DNA from 3 places in the Pseudomonas syringae pv. tomato str. DC3000 genome. Region 2 is predicted to be linked to each of the others. Evidence: riboswitches for the same ligand, from Rfam matches in the RefSeq annotation. Region 2 holds a riboswitch; each other region holds the start of a gene.
What was found. A riboswitch is a leader RNA that binds a small molecule or an ion and turns the genes downstream of it on or off. The one in region 2 is predicted to bind cobalamin.
Positions count from the first base shown of each region.

Region 1: it holds a riboswitch for cobalamin, as region 2 does, so the genes downstream of both, PSPTO_RS16855 (ABC transporter substrate-binding protein) here and cobW (cobalamin biosynthesis protein CobW) in region 2, are expected to answer to the same signal.
Region 3: it holds a riboswitch for cobalamin, as region 2 does, so the genes downstream of both, cobO (cob(I)yrinic acid a,c-diamide adenosyltransferase) here and cobW (cobalamin biosynthesis protein CobW) in region 2, are expected to answer to the same signal.

Region 1 covers NC_004578.1:3,676,779-3,681,906, forward strand. The annotation lists gene PSPTO_RS16830 (ABC transporter ATP-binding protein) at 1-349, shown strand, start outside; gene PSPTO_RS16835 (oligogalacturonate-specific porin KdgM family protein) at 485-1,207, shown strand; gene PSPTO_RS16845 (FadR/GntR family transcriptional regulator) at 1,569-2,303, opposite strand; partial or broken gene PSPTO_RS16850 (FadR/GntR family transcriptional regulator) at 2,412-3,127, shown strand; cobalamin riboswitch at 3,147-3,345, shown strand; gene PSPTO_RS16855 (ABC transporter substrate-binding protein) at 3,475-4,488, shown strand; gene PSPTO_RS16860 (FecCD family ABC transporter permease) at 4,485-5,128, shown strand, end outside.
Region 2 covers NC_004578.1:3,539,343-3,544,470, forward strand. The annotation lists gene cobN (cobaltochelatase subunit CobN) at 1-1,787, opposite strand, end outside; gene cobW (cobalamin biosynthesis protein CobW) at 1,791-2,855, opposite strand; cobalamin riboswitch at 2,969-3,193, opposite strand; cobalamin riboswitch at 3,252-3,466, shown strand; gene PSPTO_RS16285 (CbtB domain-containing protein) at 3,562-3,747, shown strand; gene PSPTO_RS16290 (CbtA family protein) at 3,768-4,490, shown strand; gene PSPTO_RS16295 (cobalamin biosynthesis protein) at 4,483-4,932, shown strand; gene cobM (precorrin-4 C(11)-methyltransferase) at 4,965-5,128, shown strand, end outside.
Region 3 covers NC_004578.1:1,876,645-1,881,772, reverse strand. The annotation lists gene cbiB (adenosylcobinamide-phosphate synthase CbiB) at 1-742, opposite strand, end outside; gene bluB (5,6-dimethylbenzimidazole synthase) at 739-1,389, opposite strand; gene PSPTO_RS08935 (cobyrinate a,c-diamide synthase) at 1,386-2,681, opposite strand; gene cobO (cob(I)yrinic acid a,c-diamide adenosyltransferase) at 2,721-3,332, opposite strand; cobalamin riboswitch at 3,423-3,637, opposite strand; gene PSPTO_RS08925 (PQQ-dependent sugar dehydrogenase) at 3,757-5,085, shown strand.

The DNA.
Region 1 (5,128 bases), 140 kb from region 2:
TCAGTTGTCTGGCGGTCAACGTCAGCGTGTGGCGATCGCACGGGCGCTGATTCTCGAACCCCGCGTGCTGCTGCTCGACGAGCCGACCTCGGCGCTGGATGTTTCGGTGCAGGCCGAAATTCTCAACCTGTTGGCCGACTTGCGCCGTCAGCAAGGCCTGACCTACCTGATGGTGACCCACGACCTGGGTGTGGTGGCGCACCTGTGTGACCGGGTGGCGGTCATGCAGCAGGGCCAGGTGCTGGAGACGCTCGACAGCAGCCAACTGGTCAACAATCAGGCTCGACACGAATATTCGCGCATGCTGATCCAGGCCAGTCGCGACATGGACCTGCGCCCGACGGGATGACCCGTCTTCCGGCGGGTGACCGCTGAAACCTGACACTTGCTGACGCCGTGAGCCCTGGCCGAAACGGCCACAGGATCCGGCTGCCTGCGATTTGTTCAAACACACCCAAAACGTCAACCCACAAGAATAAAAAAAATGAAAAAATCACTCGCTCTGCTCGCTTTTGCCACCCTGCTGCCCAGTGCATGGACCCATGCCGACAGCGCCTACATCAACTACCGCCACCAATACGCGGAAAGCACGCGCATGCATGCCGACCGGGTCAAATTCGGCAGCCGCCTGGACAGCGGCTGGGGCTTTGAAGGCGAGCTTAAATACAAGACCGCAGGCGACCGACAGGACGTTGCATTCGACAACACCGTCGGTAACGGCCACGAACTGACGACCAGCTATCAATATCGGCTCAATGACAAATGGATGCTCACCCCGTCACTGGCACTGGAAAGCATCGAGAAGTCCACGGCCTATAAAATGGGCCTCAAGCTGGGTTACAAAGTGAATGACCAGTTGAGCGTCTCGGGCCGCTATCGCTACGACTCGATCAAACTTGACCGCGACAAGGTCAACCACGACATGCCTGACAACCAGATGGACGATCAGTCGATCAATCGTTACGACGTCTGGGTCAATTACGCCAGCAAAGGCCCCTGGGCTTATGAGTATCAGTTCACCTACTTCGACGCCGATTACATCCGTTACGACAATGGCAGGACCGACTACGAACAGAACGCGGCCTTCAAATACAGGTGGGACAAGCACTGGGTGCCGTTCTTTGAGGTGGGCGACATCAAGGTGGACTCGGAAGACGACAAGCGCCAGCTGAGATTAAGGGTGGGGGTGCAGTACAACTTCTTATAGCGCAGATTGCGACGCGGAGTGTCACGGCACGCATTTCGCGAACGATCTGACTATCGTGCGACGCTCCGCGTCGCATGCGTTTCTGGACGCTCCGCGTCCGCTCTTGAATGCGCGGTGCGGCGCAGATCTGTGACGCGGAGCGTCACGCAAGGCATTCCCACGCGGAGCGTGCGGAACGATAACGCCTGAGTATGATTATCGTGCGACGCTCCGCGTCGCATGCGTTTCTGGACGCTCCGCGTCCGCTCTTGAATGCGCGGTGCGGCGCAGATCTGTGACGCGGAGCGTCACGCAAGGCATTCCCACCGGAGCGTGCGGAACGATAATCTCAACTATCGTACGACGCTCATCCTGAATCAGCTCAGTCGCTGTACAACGCCTGAGTACGGCGCAGGCGCATGCGGCTGCCGTTGAGGTGCAGGTACATTGCAGCGCGCGCGGCATCGACGTTGCCTTCGGCGATGGCGTTGTAGATTTGCCGGTGTTCGGCGTTGATCCCGGCAAGGTAGGCGCTGCGGTCGCTTTGCCCGGTGTAGGCCGAATTCATGCGGGTGCGCGGGATCAGCTTGGTGCCCAGGTGTTTCATGATGTCGATCAGGTAGGCATTGCCTGACGCCTTGGCGATCTTGAGGTGAAACTGAAAGTCGGCGTTGATGGTCGTCCCGGACTTCTGCGGCCCTTCGAGCAAAGCATCAAAAGCACGCTTCAGTTCCAGCAGCGCCTCCGGGCTGCGGCGCTGGGCGGCAAGACCGGCCGCCTCGACCTCAAGGCTCAGGCGAAACTCCAGCAGGTTCAGCACATCGGCAACGCTGGCGATGGTCGCCGGGCCGACGGAAAAACCTTCGGGCGGCGGCATGTCAAGGACGAATGTACCCACACCGTGGCGGGTTTCCACCAGCCCCGCCGCCTGCATCCGCGACAAGGCATCACGCACCACCGTGCGGCTCACACCTTCGGCTTCCATGATGTGGATCTCCGACGGCAGCTTTTCTCCGCGCACCAGCACACCGTCACGCATGCGCTGGGCAAAGCGGTCAACCAGGGTTTCTGCCAGGCGTCGATGGTTTTTTTGCGGGGAAAGCGCGTTGTCCGACATTGCAGCCTCAGTTCTGTCCGATACGCGAGTATAGGCTGCGATACCCGCACAAAACACGTTCCGAGTACGGTTATACTCAGCCCCCCCAAACGGACCGATCACCCTGCCATGGAACACTCCTCTTCCCCCAAAGGCCGCCGTTCCAGCCTGACCCAGCAACTGGTCGCCGAATTCGCGCGCAGGATTCGCGATGGCGAGATCCAGAGCGGCGAAAAGCTGCCCACCGAGCAGGTAATCATTCGCGAAAGCGGAGTCAGCCGCACCGTGGTTCGGGAAGCGATGTCGCGCTTGCAGGCCGAGGGGCTGGTGGAAACCCGCCACGGCATGGCACCTTTGTGGTCGATGCCTCGCAGCCCGGCCACTCCAGTCAGGACCAATCCTCCATCGGCACACCTGGCGATGCGGTGTCGATCATCGAGCTGCGCCTGAGCCTGGAGCCGGAATCAGCCGCCCTCGCCGCCCAACGGCGCACGCCCGAGCAACTCGACGCGATCCGCCAGGCGCTCGATGAACTGCACCGTTGCACGCGCCAAGGCAAAGACACCCTGCAAGCCGACTTCGAATTCCACCGGCAGATCTCGCTGTGCACCGCCAACAGCTTTTTTACCGACGTAATGAGCCAGTTGGGCAGCAGCATTCTGCCGCGCGCGCGCAGCGGCTTCGGCAACATCGCCTTGGCGCATGCCATAGATGACCCGGACATTCAGCGCCGCGAGCAGGAAAGCATCTATGAAGCCATCGCTCATCAGGACCGCGATGCCGCGCGCGCCGCGATGCGCCTGCATTTGATCAACAGCCTGCTGCGCGTGCGCGCAAAGCATTAGCTATCAAGAACCCTTATCGTTTACCATGCCGGCCGTCGGTTTCCGAGAGGAACTAACAGGGAATTCGCCAGCTTTGTTTCAAAGGCCAAAACGAAACTGCCCCCGCAACTGTAGGCATCGAGCCTGCTCCAAGACTGCCACTGGATTCAGATCCGGGAAGGCCGGAGCATGGTGATGACATGCCAGTCAGGAGACCTGCCGACCCGATTCAACCAACTAACCGGCGGGGTGTCCGGGAAGGACATCCGCACGCGTCGGCACCTTTTGCCGTGCCCGGTCATCTGCCGGGGATGTGTTTCCTGATGTGCATTGCGCCTTGGCACCTGCTCCAATGGAGACCGCATTTCATGTCGCTGCCCCGCCTCGCCGCAATCGCCGCCTGCCTGACGTTGTCTACCCTGACGTTCGCCGCCCCCACGCAGTATCCGCTGACCGTGGAAAACTGCGGTTCGACCCTGACGTTCGCGCATGCACCGACCAAAGCCGTGACCATTGGCCAGGCGGGCACTGAAATGCTCTATGAACTGGGGTTGGGCGACAAGCTGGTCGGCACCTCGCTGTGGTTCAACAACGTGCTGCCGCGCTTCAAGGCACAGAACGACAAGGTGGAGCGCCTGGCCGATAACGAACCGGGTTTTGAGGCGGTGATCGGCAAACGTCCCGAACTGGTGGTCGTGCAGCTGGAATGGATGGTCGGCAAACAGGGCGCAGTCGGTACCCGCGAGCAGTTTCATGATCTGAAAATCCCCACGTACATTCTGCCGTCCGATTGCGAAGGCAAAGACAACCTGGTCGGCGCCGATGGTACCCGCCTGGAGCCTTTTCGCATCGAGACCATCTACAAGAGCATCGAACAACTGGCGCAGGTTTTCGATGTGCAGGATCGCGGCGACGCATTGGTCGCGCAGCTGAAAACGCGCCTGAGCGCAGCGATTGCCAACGTCAGGCAGAACAAGGCTAACGATGTGTCTGCGCTGTTCTGGTTTTCCAGCTCCGAGATAGCCAGCGATCCTTTTGTAGCAGGCCGCAAAGGCATCCCGGACTTCATGCTCAACAGCCTGGGCATGCGCAACATCGTCCAGTCCGACGAAGAATGGCCAACCGTGGGCTGGGAAACCATTGCCAAGGCCAACCCGAGCATTCTGGTGATTGCACGCATGGACCGTCGCCGCTTTCCGGCCGACGACTACCTGAAGAAGATCGCCTTCCTCAAGAGCGACCCGGTGACGCGCAACATGGACGCGGTCAAGCATGACCGGATCGTGATCATCGACGCCGAGGGCATGCAGGCAGGTCTGCGCCTGTTCACCGGGTTCGAAGAACTGGCCGACGCCGCCAACCGTTTCAACGCCGCACGATGAGACTGCCTGTGGCGCTGGGCCATCTGCTCTGGGTTGCAGCCATCCTGGTGCTGGCAATCATGGTCGGCGCGGCGATTGGTGAAACCTCGATCAGCCTCGACGTGGTTTTTCAGGTGCTGGCCAACAAACTCTGGGCGGCCGGTTATGTGCTGGACCCTATCGACGAAGGCATCGTCTGGAATTACCGGCTGACCCGGGCCATCGTCGCGGCAGCCTGCGGAGCCGGCCTGGCGATTTGCGGCGTGGTGCTGCAATCATTGCTGCGCAACCCGCTGGCCGACCCTTATTTGCTGGGGATTTCCGCCGGGGCCTCGACCGGCGCGGTGCTGGTGGCCATTCTGGGCTTTGGCGCGGGGGCGATTTCCATGTCGGTCGGCGCGTTCGCCGGGGCCGTAGCGGCGTTTTCATTGGTCGCCCTGCTCGCGCATTCCTCACGGGGCACCACAGCGTCGGTGCAGATCATTCTGGCGGGTATCGCCGGTTCACAACTGTTCAACGCGCTGACCTCGTTCATGATCACCAAATCCGCCAGTTCCGAACAGGCTCGCGGCATCATGTTCTGGTTGCTGGGCAACCTCAGCGGGGTGCGATGGCACTCGGTGTGGCTGGCGGTGCCGACGGTGCTGGCCGGTTTGCTGGT
Region 2 (5,128 bases):
TTGGCCTGAGCGCCCTCGCCCGGGTCATTGACGATGAACGGATAGATATTGGGCATGGCGCCCAGCACGGCATCCGGCCAGCAGGTTTGCGACAGCCCGACGCCTTTGCCTGGCAGCCATTCCAGATTGCCGTGCTTGCCGACATGCACTACCGCATGCGCGCCATAGGCCTTGCGCAGCCAGAAGTAGAACGCCAGATAGCCGTGCGGCGGCACCAGGTCCGGGTCGTGATAGACCGCACTGGGGTCCACCTGATAGCCACGCGCCGGTTGAATGCCGACGAAGTTCAGACCAAGGCGCAGGCCGGCGATCATCATTCGGCCGCTGCGGAACATGGGATCGGCATCCGGCGCGCCCCAACGGGCAGTCACCGCGTCGCGATTTTCGGCCGGCAGCTCGTTGAACGCCGACAGGTATTCATCCAGCGCCATGCTTTGCTGGCAAGGTCGCAGGTCAATGCTGTCCAGGTCGTTGGTAACGCCACCCAACAGTTGCTGGATCAGTTCGGTGCCGGTGTCCGGTAACTGCGCCAGGGGATAGCCCTCGGCCTGCATGGCACGCAGAATGTTCAGCGTCGCAGCCGGTGTGTCCAGGCCCACGCCGTTGCCGATTCGCCCGTCGCGGGTCGGGTAGTTGGCGAGGATAAGTGCTACACGTTTGTCGGCATTAGGCAGGCGCGCCAGTTCGATCCAGCGGCGCGCCAGTTGCGCGACAAAATCCATGCGCTCGGGGTGCGCGCGATGGCAAACCACGTCCGACTGGCTGCGTTCACTGCGCCAGGCCAAGTCCTTGAAGCTGATCGGCCGACTGATGATCCGCCCGTCCAGCTCAGGCAAGGCAATGTGCATGGCCAGGTCTCGGGCACCCAGGCCCTGCTCGCTGGCCTGCCAGGCTGGCTGGTTGTCCTGCGCGCAGATCGCCTGAATCACCGGCACGTTGCGCCGGAACGGGCGCAGGTGAGGCGCTTCCGGGCTCGATTGGGCAAAGCCGGTGGTGTTGAGAATCAGCTCGACGTCAGCTTCATCCAGCCAGTTTTCGACCTGAACGAAGCAGCCCGGCTCTTTGAGGCTGGCCACGGCGATAGGCAACGGATTGATGCCCTGCGCCTGCAGGTGCTCGCAGAATTCATCGATGAAGCCGGTATTGGCCGCCTGCAGGTGCGAGCGATAGAACAAAAGTGCCACCACCGGCTGCCCGGCCGTCCATTCGGCCTGCCAATCGACAAGCTGGGCACTGGCAAGGCGCGGGTGATAAACAGCCGTACGCGGCAGCGGTTGCGGTTCAGTCCACGGGTAATCGCGGCCCAGCCATTGGCTGGCCATGCAGTGAAACAAATCCAGTGCATTCTGCATGCCGCCCTGACGCAAGAACTGCCAGAGCTGGTCGCGCTGCGCAGCAGGCACAGTGCTCAGGTCGCTCAGCTCGGGATCGGGACGGTCATCACCCGGCACCAGAATGACCTGCACGCCACGCGCTGCCAGCTCCATAAGCCGCTCGACGCCGTAACGCCAGTAGCCGATGCCGCCGTGCAGGGAAATCAGAATGACTTTGGCGTGGCGCAGCACCTCATCGACGTACAGGTCGACCGAGGCGTGATTCTGCACTTGCATCGGGTTGGCCAGACGCAGGCTGGGGTAGTCTTCGGGCAATTGCCGGGCGGCTTCGGCCAGCAGCGCCAGGCTGGAGTCGCCGCTGCAGAGAATCACCAGCTCGGCCGGGGTTTGCCCCATGTCGGCGATGCTGTCATCCGGGACGAAACCGCCGGGCTGGGTTCTCAGTAAATGCATGGGTCAGCCGGCAATCGCAGCGTTGAGCTGAGCGTGCAGCGCAACCGCGTCCAGTTCCTGGCCAATCAGCACCAGATGCGTGGCGCGCTCTTCGTCGGCACGCCAGGCACGGTCGAAGTGCTTGTCGAAACGCGTGCCGACACCCTGGATCAGCAGGCGCATCGGTTTGCCCGGAATTGCCGCAAAACCTTTTACACGCAGAATGCCGTGTTGCACGACCAGTTGATTCAGCGCATCGAGCAGCACTTTCTCGTCAGCCTGGGGCAATGTCAGGGAAATTGAATCGAACGCGTCGTGATCGTGGTCATCATGATCGTCATCGTCGTGATGATCGTGGTGGGTCTTGCGCGCGTCGATGTGCAGTTCGGACTCGGCACCCACGCCCAGCAGAACACTGATCGGCAGGCGACCACTGCTGGCTTCAACCACCTTGACCGCAGGCGGCAGCTCTTCGGCGACTTCAGCGCGCACGGCGGCCAGCCCTTCGGCGTCGATCATGTCGGCCTTGTTGAGGATAACCAGATCGGCGCTGGCCAGTTGGTCGGCGAACAGCTCGTGCAGCGGCGATTCGTGGTCCAGGTTGGGGTCCAGTTTGCGCTGTGCATCGACCTGATCCGGAAAGGCTGCAAACGTACCCGCCAACACGGCCGGGCTGTCGACCACGGTGATCACGGCGTCAACCGTGCAGGCGTTGCGGATTTCCGGCCACTGGAAGGCTTGCACCAGCGGCTTGGGCAGGGCAAGCCCCGAGGTTTCGATCAGGATGTGGTCCAGATCACCACGCCGGGCCACCAGTTCGCGCATGACCGGGAAGAACTCTTCCTGCACCGTGCAGCACAGGCAGCCATTGGCCAACTCGTAGACGCGGCCGTTGGCTTCTTCTTCCGTGCAGCCGATGGTGCATTGCTTGAGGATTTCACCGTCGATGCCCAGCTCGCCAAACTCGTTGACGATCACCGCGATGCGTCGCCCTTCGGCGTTGTCGAGCATGTGCCGCAACAGCGTGGTCTTGCCCGAGCCGAGGAAGCCGGTAACGATGGTGACGGGAAGCTTGGCCAGTGTTTTCATCAGGTGCCCTTTGGCAATGCGGCGGGCAAACAGGACGAGAACCACGTGCACTGCACACGGATCGGATCGCCACCGGATCACCCCGCCCGGTTGTAGTGAGAATTCGCAGGCTTTTTGTCAGCCCGGTTCGAGGCAGGTCTCCTGGCTCACGGCAGCGTGTGGCGGGCGTTGAACACCTTGCCGACACACATTCATCGCGCCTTCCCGCCGCAGCAGTGGCTGTGCAATGAACATGACCGTTTACAGTTGCGGGGGCAGCTGCGGCATGTACCGCATTCCCGTCTTAGCTTCATGTCGTAACGCTTTACACATGAAGAACCTCGAACCGGCAAGGCTACGCAGTGACCGCAGGCAGGTCAATCGTTCAGATTGACGATGCCCCGCTGCCCATGCTCTCCTGTGCACCTTGTTTCGGGTGCCCCTCACGGGGTGAAACGGGAAACCGGTGCGCTCAACCTGTTGAGCAAGTCCGGTGCTGCCCCCGCAACGGTAAGCGAGAGAAGGTCTGATCCACTGTGCTCTGGCATGGGAAGGTGACCTTGAAGGTCTGAACGCACACGTGTTCAAGCCCCTCGCGAGCCCGGAGACCGGCCCGACATTTTTCCAATGACACACCCGCGGTGGGCGGGCGCAGTTGAAACCTCTGGCGTTCGTCAGCGGGTTCGCGCGCGCATGGCCCATTTGCCAACACTCAAGAGGGAACGCCATGTCCACCATCAGCAGCAGCCAGACGGCCGCTACCAGCTCAACCCAGACCCAGCGCCTGACCGCCGCCATCAGCGCTGCACTGCTGGGCGCGTGCCTTGTGTACTTCGCCGGGTTCTCGCACATTGCCGCTGTGCACAATGCGGCACACGACACCCGTCACAGCGCTGCCTTTCCTTGCCATTGAGCGTCATTGAGGACAACACAATGTTCAAGCGAATCGCACAGACCGCAGGGTTTACCGGGCTGTTGGCCGCCCTGCTGCTGACCTTGCTGCAAAGCTTCTGGGTCGTCCCGCTGATCCAGCAGGCAGAAACCTACGAGAAAGCACCTGCCGAACACGTTCACGAGCATGCCGACGGTGCCGTGGCTGAACACAGCCATGCGCATGACGAAGCAGCGTGGGAGCCGGAAAACGGCTGGCAGCGCGTGCTGTCCACCACCGGTGGCAATCTGGTGGTCGCCGTCGGTTTTGCCCTGATGCTGGCCGGGCTTTACACCCTGCGCGCACCGGGCCGCACGGCACAGGGCGCGTGGTGGGGGCTGGCCGGTTTTGCCGTGTTCGTGCTGGCGCCGACCCTGGGGCTGCCGCCTGAGCTGCCGGGCACCGCTGCCGCAGAACTGAGCCAGCGTCAGCTTTGGTGGATCGGTACCGCAGCGTCCACCGCTGCCGGGCTGGCCTTGCTGGTGTTTGGTCAGAACTGGCTGCTCAAAGTGCTGGGCGCGGCGATTCTGGTGGTGCCGCATGTGATCGGCGCACCGCAACCGCTGGTTCATGAAAGCCTTGCGCCTGAAGCACTGGAATCGCAGTTCAGGGTCGCTTCGCTGCTGACCAACGCGCTGTTCTGGGTTGCACTGGGCCTGATCAGCGCCTGGCTGTTTCGCAGAAGCAATGTTCACACAGATAATGCCCACTCAAACCATGCCTGACCGCATCAGGCCTGAGCACTCGACCGTCCGCCCCGGCACGCCTCTGGTAGTCGGGCTGGGCTGTCGACGCGGTTGTTCGGCGACCGCGTTGCGCGAGCTGATCGAGAACAGGCTTCGAGCGCTGGAGCTGAACCTGGGAAGCATCACCGCGCTGGCCTCAATCGATCTGAAAGACAAGGAACCGGGCCTGCTTGCACTGGCGGCGCAACTGGCTGTGCCGCTGGTATTTTTCAACGCCGCGCAACTGGTGGCCTGGGAGCTGCACCTGACCCACCGCTCCGCGCAAGTCTTTCAGACCACAGGCTGTCACGGTGTAGCCGAAGGATCGGCACTGGCCCTCGCCGCGCAGCTGGGCGACGGTACGGCGCGGCTGCTGATAGAGCGGCAAAAAACCACTCAAATGACATTTGCCTTGGCGTCCAGCCCGGCTGTGGGCGGATAATCGCGCCGCGCTCATTGACCCCGGAGTTTCCATTGACTGTCTATTTCATCGGCGCAGGCCCTGGCGATCCCGAGTTGATCACCGTCAAGGGGCAACGCCTGATCCGCACCTGTCCGGTCATTATCTATGCAGGTTCGCTGGTGCCGCTCGCCGTGCTGGAAGGCCACCAGGCGGTGCAGGTGACCAACAGCGCGGA
Region 3 (5,128 bases), 1.7 Mb from region 2:
CGACGCCCAGCGCGCCTGCGCCAGCGGCCATCACCGGGCCTGCGTTGGGGCTGTCCCAGGTTGGCCCTTGAGTGCGCCAGCAGTGCAGCGCCAGTCGGGTTTTGCCCAACAAGGCGTAGGTCAGCGCCACCAGGCGTGCAGGAATATAGTTGAGCAGGTCGTCTATTCTCGCCGCGGCCCAGCCGAAACGCTCGAAACGCTCGTTGCGATAGCCCCACATGGCGTCCAGCGTGTTGCTCAGCCGGTACAGCACCACGCCGGGCGCACCGGCCACGATAAACCAGAACAAGGCGGCGAACACCGCATCGCTGCCGTTCTCCAGCACCGACTCGGTGGCGGCGCGGGCGACCTCGGTGGCGTCCAGCTCGCTGGTCTGGCGACTGACCAGATAACCGACCCGCTGCCGCGCCTCGTCCAGATCATCGGCGCGCAACGCCTGCGCCACCGGCTGCACGTGCTCACCCAGGCTGCGCATGCCCAGCGCGCAGTACAACGCCAGAATCTCGAACAGCCAGCCGATGTAAGGCAACCAGCTCAACAGCGTGGCCAGCAGCGTCAACGGCACGACTGTAATCACCCAGGCAGTGACGCCATGACTGCGCCAGCCACGCCCGCCGCTGTTGAAGCGTTGCTCGACACGGTTGGCAAAGCCTCCGAACGCCACCAGTGGATGCCAGCGTTTCGGCTCACCGAGCAACGCATCCAGCGCCACACCGGCGACGCTCAACAGCGCCACACTCATTGACTCACTCCCCATTGATTTTCATACAGCAGTTCATGCAGCGGACGCGCCTGCGCCCAGCCCTCCATGACCAGCATCGGTGCAGGATAAAATGCGTTCACCGGCCCCAGGCAGATGATCGCCAGCGGCTTGGCACCTTCAGGCATGTTCAACAGCGCGGCCAGCGCATCAGGGTCGAACAGCGACACCCAGCCCATGCCCAGCCCTTCGGCACGCGAGGCCAGCCAGAGGTTCTGAATGGCGCAGGACAACGAAGCCATGTCCATTTCCGGCAAGGTGCGACGGCCAAAGATATGCTGCTCACGACCTTCCATCAGCGCGGCGACCAGCACTTCCGCGCAGTCATTGATGCCCTCGACCTTGAGCTTCATGAACGCGTCGGTGCGCTCGCCCAGTGCTTCGGCAGTGCGGATGCGCTCTTCTTCAACCTGCGCCTGCATCTTGCTGCGCAATGCCGGGTCACTGATGCGGATGAAACGCCACGGCTGCATCAGGCCAACGCTGGGCGCTTGATGCGCGGCTTCCAGCAAGCGCGCCAGCAGTTCGGGCGCCACCGTGCCGCCGCTGAAATGGCGCATATCACGGCGCTCGGCGATGGCGCGGTACACCGCAGCCCGTTCTTCGGCGCTGAAGGCGTGCTCGGTCATGGCTTGAACAGCGCCGCAATCGCCTGCGGGCAGGACGGGAAATAGAAATGCACGTAGGAGGCGGTCAAGCGCCCGATGCGATAGACCGCCTCGGCCCCCCGCCCGCCATTGGGGCTGACGCCACGGGCAATCGGCTGCAACTCGGTGCTGGTCAGCGAATGGTGATACGTGTGGCCGTGCAGCGTGCCTTCGGGCAGCTCGACCGCTTGCAGGGCCAACGCCGCCAGACGCTTCTGCATGACCGCTTCACCGGCGAGCAGCCCGACCAGTTCGGCGCGCACGCCCTCCACGTCGGTCAAGGCATCAAGCAGGTAAAGCATGCCGCCGCACTCGGCCAGCATCGGTTTGCCGGCATTGTGGTGAGCCCTGATCGCGGCCTGCATTGAGGTGTTGGCCGCCAGCGCAAGGTGATGCAGCTCCGGGTAGCCGCCCGGCAGATACAGACTGTCGGCTTCGGGTAGCTGGCTGTCATGGATTGGCGAGAAGAACGTCAGCTCTGCGCCCATATTGCGCAGCAGGTCCAGGCTCGCGCCATATAGAAAGGCAAAGGCCTCGTCGCGGGCAATAGCAATGCGCACACCCTTGAGCAGCGGCTCGACCTCGACCGGATCAGGCGCGGTAAACGTCACCGCAGGCGGCAACGCCACTTCGCAGGTGCTGGCCAGCGCGGCGGCGGCCATGTCCAGACGCAGGTCGAGGTCGTTGAGCTCACTGGCCTGCACCAGCCCCAGATGGCGGCTCGGCAACTCGAAACCGACTTCACGCGACAAGGCGCCGTACCAGCGCAGGCCTTCGGTCAGGCTGTTTTCCAGCAACTGCGCGTGGCGCACGGTGCCGACGCGGTTGGCCAATACCCCGGCAAACGGCAAATCGGGCTGATAGCGCGCCAGCCCAAGCGCCAGCGCGCCGAAGGTCTGCGCCATCGCGGTGCCGTCGATCACGCCCAGCACCGGCACGCCGAAGTGACGCGCCAGATCGGCACTGGATGGCGTGCCGTCGAACAGCCCCATGACGCCTTCGATGAGGATCAGGTCCGCTTCATCAGCCGCTTCCCACAACAGCCGACGGCTTTCATCCGCACCGACCATCCACATGTCCAGTTGATAGACCGGCGCGCCGCTGGCCCGCTCGAGGATCATCGGGTCAAGAAAGTCCGGCCCGCACTTGAACACCCGGACCTTGCGGCCCTGATTGCGGTGCAAACGTGCGAGTGCAGCGGTCACCGTGGTTTTGCCTTGCCCGGAGGCAGGCGCAGCGATCAATACCGCCGGGCAATGGCGCGGGGCTCTCATTGCAGTGCTCCCATTGACGCAGTTCTCATGACGAATGGCTCACAGCTCGATACCTTTTTGCGCACGGATACCGGACTGAAACGCATGCTTGACCACACCGATCTCGGAAACCGTGTCGGCCAGGTCGATCAATTCGGGTTTGGCGCCACGGCCAGTCACCAGCACGTGCTGCATCGGCGGGCGCGCCTGCAGGTCAGTCAGCACCTGTTCAAGGTCGAGGTAGCCATGCTTGAGGGCGATGTTCAGCTCGTCGAGCACGACCAGGCCAATGCTCGGATCGCGGAGCATTTCCTGCGACACGGCCCAGGCCGCTTCGGCGGCGGCGATGTCGCGCTGGCGGTCCTGGGTCTCCCAAGTGAAACCCTCGCCCATCACGTGATAACGCACTTGTTCAGGAAAGCGCCGGAAGAACATTTCTTCGCCAGTGCTGTTGCGGCCCTTGATGAACTGCACCACACCGCACTGCATGTCGTGGCCCATGGCCCGGGCGAGCATGCCGAAGGCGGAACTGCTCTTGCCTTTGCCATTGCCGGTCAGTACCAGCAGCAGGCCGCATTCATTGGGCGAGCTGGCAATGCGCTCGTCCATCACGGCTTTTTTGCGCTGCATGCGCGCCAGATGGCGTTCGTCGCGTTCGGGGGATTCGTTCATCTTGGCTCTCCGCTCGGGGCAGGCGAAAGCAGACGGAAGGACAGCACTGGACAGCACGGCTACGCCCTGCACAGAGCATCACCCTCCGTGATGCCATTGAGTGGTTCAGGCCGGTCTCCGGGCTCATGAGCGGGTTACCCCGGCTGCGCGCCTTCCCGTGTCGAAACACAGTGGCACGATGCACAGCCTTGACTCATTTACCGTTGCGGGGGCAGCGCCGGGATCGGATCGGTCGATCCACACCGGCTTCCCTGTTTCACCCTGCCAATCGAGGATTGCAGAGCACCTGAAACAAGCCGCGAAGGGTAGAGGGTTGGGCCGAGAGCGTCAATCGACAGCGCAGCCCGGGAACACGATTGAACCTCGACGGTTTGCAGGGCCTCTATCAGTTACTGGACCACGCCTTTGTTTATGGAGATCGATCATGTTCACACTCAGACCCCACTATGCAGTGCTGCTTCTGGTTGCCGGCGGCCTCGCTGCCTGCGGCGAGTCTTCGACCCTGCAAGTCTCGGATGGAACAGGCCCCTCGCCCAAGCTGCCGGAGCCGAACAAGACGCTGATCCCGACCGTCAATATCGCGCCTGCCATCGGCTGGGAAAAAGGCGCCAAACCGGTGGCCGCACCCGGCACTCAGGTGGCTGCCTTCGCTGAAGGGCTGGATCACCCGCGCTGGCTGTATGTGCTGCCCAACGGTGACGTACTGGTCGCGGAAACCAATTCGCCCGCCAAGCCGGATGACTCCAAAGGCGTTCGCGGCTGGGTCATGGAGAAAGTCATGGGCCGCGCTGGCGCTGGCGTACCGAGCGCCAACCGCATCACCTTGCTGCGTGATGTCGATAAAGATGGCGTCGCAGAAACCCGCACCGTTTTCCTGCAGAACCTCAATTCGCCCTTCGGCATGACGCTGGTGGGCAATAAACTCTATGTGGCCGATACCGACCGCCTGATCAGCTTTCCGTATGAAGCGGGCCAGACGTCGATCAGCGCACAGCCAACCAAGGTGGTTGACCTGCCGGGCGGCACGCTCAACCACCATTGGACCAAGAACGTAATTGCCAGCAAGGACGGCAGCAAGCTGTACGTGACGGTCGGCTCCAACAGCAACGTGGGCGAAAACGGCATGGACCAGGAAGAAGGCCGCGCGGCGATCTGGGAAGTGGACGCCGCGACGGGCAAGCACCGCATCTTTGCGTCCGGCCTGCGCAACCCGAACGGGATGGATTGGGAGCCAAAAACCGGCAAGTTGTGGACGGCAGTGAACGAGCGTGACGAAATCGGCAGCGACCTGGTGCCTGACTACGTGACCTCGGTGCAGGACGGCGCTTTTTATGGCTGGCCTTACAGCTACTATGGCCAGCACGTCGACGAACGCGTCAAACCGCAGAACCCGGCACTGGTCGCCAAGGCCATCGCCCCGGATTACGCGGTCGGCCCGCACACCGCGTCACTGGGCCTGGTGTTCGCCGACGGCAAGACCCTGGCTGCGCCGTTCAACGAAGGCCTGTTCATCGGCCAGCATGGCTCATGGAACCGCAAACCGCACAGCGGCTATAAAGTGGTGTTTGTTCCCTTCAGCGGCGGCAAGCCCAACGGCACGCCAGTCGATGTGCTGACTGGCTTTCTCAACAAAGACGAAAAAGCCATGGGCCGCCCGGTCGGTGTGGTCAACGATCAGCGCGGCGGTTTGCTGGTGGCGGATGACGTCGGCAACAAGATCTGGCGCGTGACATCGGCCAAGGCGGCTCAATAACGCCGAGCGTAGAGGTTTGACGCGGAGCGCCGCACGATAGTTG